3 regions of the Kosakonia oryzendophytica genome follow, and region 3 is predicted to be linked to each of the others. Evidence: predicted binding sites of a transcription regulator. Region 3 holds the regulator's gene; each other region holds the start of a gene.
The links. Region 3 encodes Fur, which represses iron uptake genes when iron is present. Its sites were predicted from a motif close to ATAATAATGAGAACNACTATCAA; they were not measured.
Positions count from the first base shown of each region.

Region 1: exbB (tol-pal system-associated acyl-CoA thioesterase) is a predicted target of Fur. The motif match lies at 1,596-1,618, and genes of this name have one in related genera.
Region 2: efeU (iron uptake transporter permease EfeU) is a predicted target of Fur. The motif match lies at 1,252-1,274, and genes of this name have one in related genera.

Region 1 covers NZ_CP115659.1:752,400-755,921, reverse strand. Annotated here, with positions in the region: gene O9K67_RS03665 (SDR family oxidoreductase) at 1-315, shown strand, start outside; gene exbD (TonB system transport protein ExbD) at 371-796, opposite strand; gene exbB (tol-pal system-associated acyl-CoA thioesterase) at 803-1,534, opposite strand; gene metC (cystathionine beta-lyase) at 1,786-2,973, shown strand; gene yghB (DedA family general envelope maintenance protein YghB) at 3,091-3,522, shown strand, end outside.
Region 2 covers NZ_CP115659.1:3,169,834-3,173,355, reverse strand. Annotated here, with positions in the region: gene O9K67_RS15390 (NupC/NupG family nucleoside CNT transporter) at 1-1,054, opposite strand, end outside; gene efeU (iron uptake transporter permease EfeU) at 1,331-2,164, shown strand; gene efeO (iron uptake system protein EfeO) at 2,216-3,343, shown strand; gene efeB (iron uptake transporter deferrochelatase/peroxidase subunit) at 3,347-3,522, shown strand, end outside.
Region 3 covers NZ_CP115659.1:3,566,933-3,570,454, forward strand. Annotated here, with positions in the region: gene ybfF (esterase) at 1-77, shown strand, start outside; gene ybfE (LexA regulated protein) at 213-494, shown strand; gene fldA (flavodoxin FldA) at 658-1,188, shown strand; gene fur (ferric iron uptake transcriptional regulator) at 1,477-1,923, shown strand; gene O9K67_RS17330 (beta-N-acetylhexosaminidase) at 2,019-3,522, opposite strand, start outside.

The DNA.
Region 1 (3,522 bases), 2.3 Mb from region 3:
CAGCCAAGTACACACCTGCTGGACTATGCCTCCACCAAAGCGGCTATTCTCAATTACAGTCGCGGGCTGGCAAAACAGGTGGCGGAAAAAGGGATCCGCGTCAATATCGTGGCGCCAGGGCCAATCTGGACAGCATTGCAGATTTCTGGCGGTCAGCCGCAGGAGAAACTGCCGCAGTTCGGCCAGCAAACGCCATTGAAACGCGCCGGACAACCGGCTGAGCTGGCCCCCGTCTACGTTTATCTGGCAAGCCAGGAGTCGAGCTACGTCACGGCCGAAGTGCATGGCGTCACAGGCGGCGAACATCTCGGATAAGCAGGTGAAAAAAAAGCTGGCGAGAGCCAGCTTTTTTACGTTTGGCAAGGGCAGATTACTTCGCTTTCGCGACCTCTTCACCGACCAGACCGATTTTCAGATACCCCGCCTGATGCAACGTATCCATCACCTTCATCATTGTTTCGTAGTCTACGGTTTTGTCCGCACGGAAAAAGATGGTGGTGTCTTTTTTACCTTCCGTCATCGTATTCAGTGCGTTGATCATCGTGTCATCCGTCACCTGATCGTTACCGATAAACATCGTGTTATCCGCTTTTACAGAGAGGTAGACTGGCTTTTCCGGGCGCGGTTGTGGCTGGCTGGAGGATGCCGGCAGATTCACTTTCACATCCACCGTGGCAAGCGGTGCGGCCACCATAAAGATAATCAGCAGCACCAACATAACGTCGATAAACGGCGTTACGTTGATTTCGTGCATTTCGCCGTTATCGTCCAGGTTTTCATTCAAACGCATTGCCATGGCGTATCAACCTACACGTAATTTCTGAGCCGCACGCACCGGCTGCGCATTGCTGGCAGCCAGGTCAAGATCGCGGCTTTGCAGTAACAGAACCTGCGCGGCAACATCGCCGAGGGTGGCTTTGTAACTGCCAATCATGCGCGCAAAAAGGTTGTAAATCACCACCGCCGGAATGGCAGCAACCAACCCGATCGCCGTAGCCAGCAGCGCTTCGGCAATACCCGGCGCCACAACAGCGAGGTTCGTGGTTTGCGTCTGCGCGATGCCGATAAAGCTGTTCATGATGCCCCACACGGTACCGAACAGACCGATAAACGGAGAGATCGCGCCGATAGTGGCGAGATAGCCATTACCGCGCCCCATATAACGCCCGGTCGCCGCCACGCGACGCTCCAGGCGGAACCCGGTGCGCTCTTTAATGCCTTCGTTATCTTCGCTGCCTGCGGATAACTCCAGCTCGTTCTGGGCTTCGTTGATTAACAGGGTGCTGAGGCTTTTCGCATGGAAGGAGGAGGCGATTTCGCTGGCCTGGTCCAGTGAGCGGGCATCAGCCAGCAGGGTCTGCTCGCGCTTGATGCGGCGCTTTTGCGCCATCATCTCAACGCTTTTGCTGAAAAACAGAGCCCATGTCACCACGGACGCCAGAATCAGGCCGATCATTACCACTTTAACGACAATGTCGGCGTGCTGATACATACCCCACACGGATAGATCCGTCTGCATCAAATTATTACCCACTGTGTTTCTCCGCGACGCAAATCACAAAAACTGAGCGCCATCATATCAAAATGATGTCGAATTGATAGTAGTTCTCATTACTATTTACATAGTGCCTGAATTGAAAGCCATTTTCTTTGCGCTCACGCAGTAAACCCGCGCGACTGAACAGGTCGTAGAAAAAATTAACACCCGCACCGCAAACAGGGATGCATCAACCCACAATCATGGTAGTCTGGACATCCAGACGTATAAAAACAGGTTGAGCGAAAATGACGGCGAAGCATCTTGATACCGCTCTGGTAAACGCAGGGCGCAGCAAAAAATATACACTAGGCTCGGTGAACAGCGTGATCCAACGCGCCTCTTCCCTGGTCTTCGAAACGGTGGAAGCCAAAAAACACGCTACCCGCAACCGGGCAAACGGCGAACTGTTTTATGGTCGCCGCGGTACGCTAACACACTTCTCATTACAGGAAGCGATGTGTGAACTGGAAGGCGGCGCCGGATGCGCGCTTTTCCCCTGCGGCGCCGCGGCGGTGGCTAACACCATTCTGGCGTTCGTTGAGCAAGGCGATCATGTGCTGATGACCAACACCGCCTATGAACCGACCCAGGATTTCAGCACCAAAATTCTCGCCAAACTGGGCGTCACCACCAGCTGGTTTGACCCGATGATTGGCGCCAGCATTGTGCATCTCATCCAACCCAATACGAAAGTGGTGTTCCTGGAATCTCCCGGCTCCATCACCATGGAGGTGCATGACGTTCCGGCGATTGTTCAGGCGGTGAGAAGCGTGGCCCCGAACGCCATCATTATGATTGATAACACCTGGGCGGCTGGCATCCTGTTCAAAGCGCTGGAGTTTGATATTGATATCTCGATTCAGGCAGGCACCAAATACCTGATTGGTCACTCAGACGCGATGGTGGGCACCGCCGTTTCCAACGCCCGCTGTTGGGAGCAACTGCGTGAAAACGCCTATCTGATGGGGCAAATGCTGGATGCGGATACCGCGTATATGACCAGCCGCGGTTTGCGTACATTGGGCGTGCGCCTGCGTCAGCACCATGAAAGCAGTTTAAAAATTGCCGAATGGCTGGCGACGCACCCGCAAGTGGCGCGGGTGAATCATCCGGCGCTGCCTGGAAGCAAAGGGCATGAGTACTGGAAACGTGACTTTACCGGCAGCAGCGGCCTGTTCTCCTTTGTATTAACTAAACGCTTAACCCATGAAGAACTGTCGCAATACCTCGATCCGTTTTCACTGTTCAGCATGGCCTACTCCTGGGGCGGTTATGAGTCGTTAATTCTGGCCAACCAGCCGGAACAGATAGCGGCGATCCGCCCGGATGATGAAGTGGACTTCACCGGTACCTTAATTCGGGTGCATATTGGTTTAGAGAATGTTGACGATCTGATTGAAGATTTAGCTGCAGGATTCCAGCGTATCGTGTAAACCAGGCTAACCGGGGTAAAGCTTCAGAAAATTCTCTGTTTCTTGCGCCCCGGATCAAGGTGTTTTTGGCGAGTTGGAGTACAATAGCCTCCTCTACGCGGTACCACAGGAACGTCCATGGCTGTTATTCAAGATATTATCGCTGCGCTTTGGCAACACGACTTTGCTGCGCTGGCTAACCCGCATGTTGTTGGCGTTGTTTATTTTGTGATGTTCGCCACGCTGTTTCTGGAAAACGGCCTGCTTCCTGCTTCGTTTTTACCGGGGGACAGCCTGCTGTTACTGGCCGGTGCGCTGATTGCGCGCGGCTGCATGGACTTTGTATCCACCCTGTTTATCCTCACCTCCGCCGCCAGTCTCGGCTGCTGGCTCAGCTACCTGCAAGGCAAGTGGCTGGGCAATACGCGGGTGGTGAAAAGCTGGCTTGCGCAGCTACCGGTGAAATACCATGAACGGGCGACCTGTATGTTTGACCGCCACGGTCTGCTGGCGCTGCTTGCCGGGCGTTTTCTGGCGTTTATTCGCACCCTGCTGCCGACCATGGCCGGC
Region 2 (3,522 bases), 400 kb from region 3:
TGCCGATAGAGGCAAAGTTGGCAAACGACACCAGGAAGACTGAGAGGATACCCAGCCCGCGCGGCGACATTTCTGCGGCAATTTTTTGCAGTTCGATCATTGCCACAAATTCGTTCGCCACCAGTTTGGTTGCCATAATACTGCCCGCATGCAGCGCATCGCTCAGCGGGATGCCGATAAGCCAGGCCAGCGGATAGAACACATAGCCGAGGATCTGCTGGAAGCTGATGCCGAACAGTGCGCTGAAGAGCGCATTGATTGCGCTGATTAACGCAATAAAGCCGATCAGCATCGCCAGAATGATCATCGCCACTTTAAAACCAGCCAGAATATACTCGCCGAGCATCTCAAAGAAACTTTGCGATTCGTGGAGTTTTTCCAGTTTGATTTCAGCTTCTGCTTCCGGGCGTGTCGGGTTAATGACCGACAGCACAATAAAAGTGCTGAACATATTGAGGATCAATGCCGCAACAACATATTTGGCATCCAGCATGGTCATATATGCCCCCACGATGGACAGCGACACCGTCGACATGGCCGTGGCGGCCATAGTGAACAGGCGGCGTGAGGAGAGGTCTGACAGTATCCCTTTATAGGCAATGAAGTTTTCTGACTGACCGAGGATCAGTGAACTGACGGCATTAAAGGACTCCAGCTTGCCCATGCCATTCAGTTTCGATAGCAGCGTGCCAATCAGACGAATAAAAATGGGCAGAATACGCCAGTGCTGCAAAATACCAATCAACGCGGAAATAAACACGATAGGGCATAAGACGCCCAGGAAAATAAAGGCTAACCCTTTTTCGCTCATACCCCCGAAAACAAAACCCGTGCCTTGCCCAGCAAATTTCAGCAGGGCTTCAAAGAAACCGGAAACATAGTTAATCAGCGTCAGGCCACTCTGGGCATGTAAAAAAAACCATGCCAGTGCGAACTCAATGACAATCAGTTGCAGAATAAAACGGATGCGGATTTGTCGGCGGTCGAAACTGACCAGCCAGGCCAGCGCAAGGATCACCACTAACGCCAGCAGAAAGTGCAGAAAATTGATCATATCTCTAAAGGGGCAGGTAAACAGGACGTTTATTTAGCCATAGCGGCGGCGTGCGGTAAATACAAAGTTAACGATTTGTAAGCTAAGTTTTTGCAGTATTTCAACCACTTCTGCATAAAGCGCCGGCCCGGTAGTTAGTCTGCTCTGCGTTTACATCTGGTTATCATTCTCATCATTTTTCGCTTGAGTTTCTGTTCGCCGTAATGATAATCACTATCAAACGAATTTACTTTTCTTTGCAACCACTGACTGCGCATGACATTAGGGGCGTTCTCCATGTTTGTTCCATTTCTCATTATGTTACGTGAAGGCCTCGAAGCGGCGTTGATCGTTAGCCTCATCGCCAGCTACCTCAAACGTACGCATCGGGGGCGCTGGATTGGCGTGATGTGGCTGGGTGTGTTCCTCGCTTCGGCTCTGTGTCTTGGCCTGGGCATTGCCATTAACGCAACCACGGGAGAGTTTCCGCAGCGAGAGCAGGAACTGTTTGAAGGAATTGTTGCGGTGATTGCCGTTGTGATCCTCACCTGGATGGTGTTCTGGATGCGTAAAGTGTCGCGTAACGTCAAAGTGCAACTGGAGCAGGCGGTAGATAACGCACTGGCGCGCAGCAACAACCATGGCTGGGCGCTGATCATGATGGTCTTTTTCGCCGTGGCGCGTGAAGGACTGGAGTCGGTATTTTTCCTGCTGGCCGCATTCCAACAGGATGTGGGCATATGGCCGCCCGTCGGCGCGATACTCGGTCTTGCGACGGCAGTGGTGCTCGGTTTTCTGCTCTACTGGGGCGGTATTCGTCTCAATTTGGGCGCGTTTTTCAAATGGACCAGCCTGTTTATTCTGCTGGTTGCCGCAGGGCTGGCTGCCGGTGCGATTCGCGCCTTCCATGAAGCCGGTCTGTGGAATCATTTCCAGGATGTGGCCTTCGATTTAAGCAACGTTCTGACCACGCATTCACTCACTGGCACTTTGCTGGAGGGGATCTTCGGCTATCAGGAAACACCGAGCGTGAGCGAAGTGTTCATCTATTTCCTCTATTTGATCCCGGCGCTGCTGCTGTTTTTTATGCCACCACGCGCCGGTTCGCAGCCTTCCAGGGCTGCACCGTAATCTCGCTTATTGGTTGCTGTAGTTACAACATACTTATTTAAGGGAAGGGTCATGGCAATTCATTTTCGTCGTAATGCATTACAGGTAGGGATCGCCGCACTGTTTTCTTGCGCTTTCGCGGCACAGGCCGCGGATGTACCGCAGGTGAAAGTGACGGTCACGGACAAACAGTGTGAACCGATGAACCTGACGGTGAACGTCGGTAAAACACAGTTTGTGATCGTTAACCATAGCCAGAAAGCGCTGGAGTGGGAGATCCTCAAAGGTGTAATGGTGGTGGAAGAGCGTGAAAACATTGCGCCGGGCTTTAGCCAGAAACTGACGGCTAACCTGCAACCGGGTGAATATGACATGACCTGCGGTCTGTTAACCAACCCGAAAGGCAAGCTGATAGTGAAGGGCGAAGCCACTGCCGATGCGGCAAAAGGTGAAGCGCTGCTGAGCCTCAGCACGGCGATTGCCGACTATAAAGCCTATGTGGTTGCGGAAACCGCTCAGCTTGTGACGGGTACCAAAGCCTTTACCGATGCCGTGAAAGCAGGGGATATCGAAAAAGCGAAAGCCCTGTATGCCCCGACCCGCCAACACTACGAGCGCATTGAGCCGATTGCTGAATTGTTCTCCGATCTGGATGGTAGCATTGACGCCCGTGAAGATGATTACGAGCATAAAGCCGCCGATCCGAAATTCACCGGTTTCCACCGTCTGGAAAAAGCCCTGTTTGGCGACAATAGCACCAAAGATATGGGCCATTATGCCGATCAGCTCTACACCGATGTGGCTGATTTGCAGACTCGCATCAATGAGCTGGCGTTCCCGCCATCTAAAGTGGTTGGCGGCGCAGCTGGGCTGATTGAAGAAGTAGCGGCGAGCAAAATCAGCGGTGAAGAAGATCGCTATAGCCACACGGATCTGTGGGACTTCCAGGCAAACGTCGACGGTGCGCAGAAAATTGTTGATCTGCTGCGTCCGCAGCTGCAAAAAGATAACGGTGAACTGCTGGCCAAAGTCGATGCCAACTTCAAAAAAGTGGACACTATTCTGGCGAAATACCGCACTAAAGATGGTTATGAAACGTATGACAAGCTGACCGATGCGGATCGCAATGCGCTGAAAGGGCCGATCACCACGCTTGCGGAAGATCTCGCACAATTACGCGGTGTGCTGGGACTGGATTAAACCATGAGTGAACATGATAACAGCGGCGTCAGTGAGCCTTCCCGGCGCCGTTTATTAAAAAGTATGGGCGCGCTGGGAGGCGCGCTTGCACTGGCAGGTGGATGCCCGGTCGCCCACGCGGCGAAACCGCAAAGCGCGCCAGGCACGCTGTCTCCTGATGCACGCAGTGAAAAACAGCC
Region 3 (3,522 bases):
GCCACTGGGTGCACGCCGAGAAACCGGAAGCGGTAATGCGCGCTATCCGTCGTTATCTCTCTGAAAAGGCAAACTGATTAAAAAGACGGCGACCGGTCGTTTGATCGCGCCCGGTCGTTGGCGCGCCCGTTGTGCTGATGTATGATGGCGCGCTATTCAGCCCGGGGCGACGTCCCGATTGCTTGTCTTTCCCGTAGTATGCTGCTTAAACCATGGCTAAAGAACAAACGGACCGTACGACACTAGATCTGTTCGCGAATGAGCGTCGTCCGGGAAGGCCCAAGACCAACCCGCTCGCGCGCGATGAACAGTTGCGCATCAACAAACGTAATCAGCTCAAACGCGATAAAGTTCGCGGGCTCAAACGCGTTGAATTAAAACTGAATGTTGAAGCGGTAGAGGCACTAAATGAGCTGGCGGACGCCCGTGAAATGAGCCGTAGCGAGCTTATTGAAGAGATGCTGCTGGCCCAGCTCAACGCCTTACGCGGATAGCGAATCCTCCGAATCACCGCTTTTACGCCTCTTTTCATGTGTCATAGAGTGCAGTCCGGCGCGATAGCTGTTTCCGCGTGCTTCCCTGTTCTGCTATGATTGCCCTTATCTGTGGGCTAAACGCCACCACCATCTCATTAAGTTTCAAGAGGTTATTTTACTCATGGCAATTACAGGCATTTTCTTCGGCAGCGACACCGGTAACACCGAAAATATCGCGAAAATGATTCAAAGTCAGCTTGGTAAAGACGTTGCCGATGTACATGACATTGCCAAGAGCAGCAAAGAAGATCTCGAAGGCTATGACATTCTGCTGCTCGGCATTCCAACCTGGTATTATGGCGAAGCGCAGTGCGACTGGGATGACTTTTTCCCGACGCTGGAAGAAGTAGACTTCAACGGTAAATTAGTCGCCCTGTTCGGCTGTGGCGATCAGGAAGATTACGCAGAGTATTTCTGTGATGCCCTGGGAACTCTCCGTGACATCATTGAACCGCGCGGTGCGACTATCGTGGGCCACTGGCCGACCGCTGGTTACCATTTTGAAGCGTCTAAAGGTCTGGTGGATGATGACCACTTTGTGGGTCTGGCGATTGATGAAGATCGTCAGCCGGAACTGACCGCGGAACGCGTGAAGAAATGGGTTAAGCAGGTGTCGGAAGAGCTGCACCTGGACGACATCATTAATGCCTGATATTTACGGCGTAGCCTGTGGGTTGCGCCGTATTAATAGGTATAAGCGATGGAAATAATTGCTACAAATTTTTAACTTTTTTCTTCATCACTGTACAATAAGCCCTGCTAAACTTGGGCTGCCGCACAGGACTTTGTCGGCGACCCCACGTTTTATAAGCTTACTTTACTTGAGGGCTTGCAGTTTTCATTTAGACATGGCAGTTCTATAATGAGACGCATTATCCCAGGTGCATTCCTATAACTTCCCCTAAGGAAGTGAATCGTATAGCAACAGGACAGATTCCGCATGACTGACAACAATACCGCATTAAAGAAGGCCGGCCTGAAAGTCACGCTTCCTCGGTTAAAAATCCTGGAAGTGCTTCAGGAGCCGGATAACCATCATGTCAGTGCGGAAGATTTATACAAGCGACTGATCGACATGGGCGAAGAGATCGGCTTGGCTACGGTTTACCGTGTATTGAACCAGTTCGATGACGCCGGCATTGTGACCCGTCATAACTTCGAAGGCGGCAAGTCCGTTTTTGAACTGACCCAGCAACATCACCACGATCACCTGATTTGCCTCGATTGTGGCAAAGTGATCGAATTCAGTGATGATTCTATTGAAGCGCGTCAGCGTGAAATCGCCGCCAAACACGGCATTCGTCTGACGAACCACAGTCTCTACCTGTATGGCCACTGCGCTGAAGGTGACTGCCGCGAAGATGAAAGCGCGCACGACGCGAAATAATCCATTCTGATATGCCAAAAGCCAACCTGACGGTTGGCTTTTTTTGGTTGCCGGATAACTGCAGCAGACTGCGCCTTATCCGGCTTACACAGCGATCACGCCTTTACACTGTCCACACGACTTACGCGTTTCCCGTCCGGGCTGGCGGTACGCACCTGCACTTCACCACTCACCTTCGGGCGGGCGCTATCGTCATAACGCTGCCAGTGTTTGCCGCCGTCGGTAGAGTACTCCACCACCATGCCAGGGAAGCTGGTGTTGGCTTCAAGCACGCCCCCCACCACGCGAGCGCCTGGCACTGGCAAGCGGTAGTGAATACCCGCTTTATCGAGTTTCGCCAGCTCGCGGCTGCCTAACACGTTGGCAAAGCGTGTCCAGTCTTTATCCAGGGCACGAACATTGACGAGGTGCGTTTCACCACCTTTATACTCACGACCGGCTTTGTAGTCCTGCTCCCAGGCCGCCCGATGCCATGCGCGCTCCGCCACCGCAACCAGACGCGGATAGATCATATACTCCATCTGGTTATCGGTACGCACCACCTCGCTCCACAACTGCGCGGAGAGACCATACGCCCCAGGCCATGTTTTATCAGACTTCGCGCTAAAGGGGTTGCCATCACGGTCAACAGAAGTTTCGGCGTTTTGCGGCATATTGTCCGGCGCGAAACTGAAGATCTTACGTTCGTCGCTAAAGCGCGTGCCCCAGTAATAACCGCTCTCTTGCGGGTTTACTTCATACGGAAAATCAAGATAGACATAATCCGGGTTGGAAACGATAACGCGGAACCCTTTGTTCGCCCAGTCATTAACCGAGTCAAAACCGCCCCAGTAGAGCGTATCCCAGAAGTTCACGTTGACATGATCGGTGGCGAATACCGATGCGTCTTTGGCATCTTTCAGACCATCCTGCCAGGCTTGCATTGTAGTAATGCCGCGGGCTTTCACCTGTTTGCTGACTTCAATACCAAAATAGCTGGAAAGATGCTCAACATCCGTTACTTTTCCCTCTTTAATTATCGCCTGGCACGCCTGCGACTTCGCCCACGGCTTGTCCTGCTTGCTTTTATCGATGATGCCCTTACCTGCTTCCGGGTTCTTCTGATCGGTATACCCAACGCCCAGGTAAATATTTTTTGCCTCATCACCGCCAAAATGCCAGGTTTGCAGCGGCAGGCCCGCCTCTTTATGCATCTGCTGGATTTCACCGATCACTTTGTCGACGAAATTGCGTGATGAGTCGAGGCAAGGGTTAAGGTAGCCGGTACGGTTATAAAATTGTACCCCGGTAGTGTTGGAGGTATCCGTTGGATCCAGCAAGCGGAACTGCGCCGCGTCCTGCGCTTTGCCCTCTTTCATCAGTCGATCGTAACGGGCTTCCATAGAGATCACGGCTGCACGCGCATGGGCAGGCATGTCAATTTCCGGAATAACCTCGATCTGCCGGGCTTTCGCATACTTCAGAATGTCGATGTAATCCGCGCGGGTAAAGAAACCACTTCCGTTGTTGTTGCTATCCGGGCCAGAACCCAGTTGCGGCAACAGGCAGGTTTTTTCGCTCAGATCGTGACAACGTTTGCTGCCAATATCGGTCAGCTCC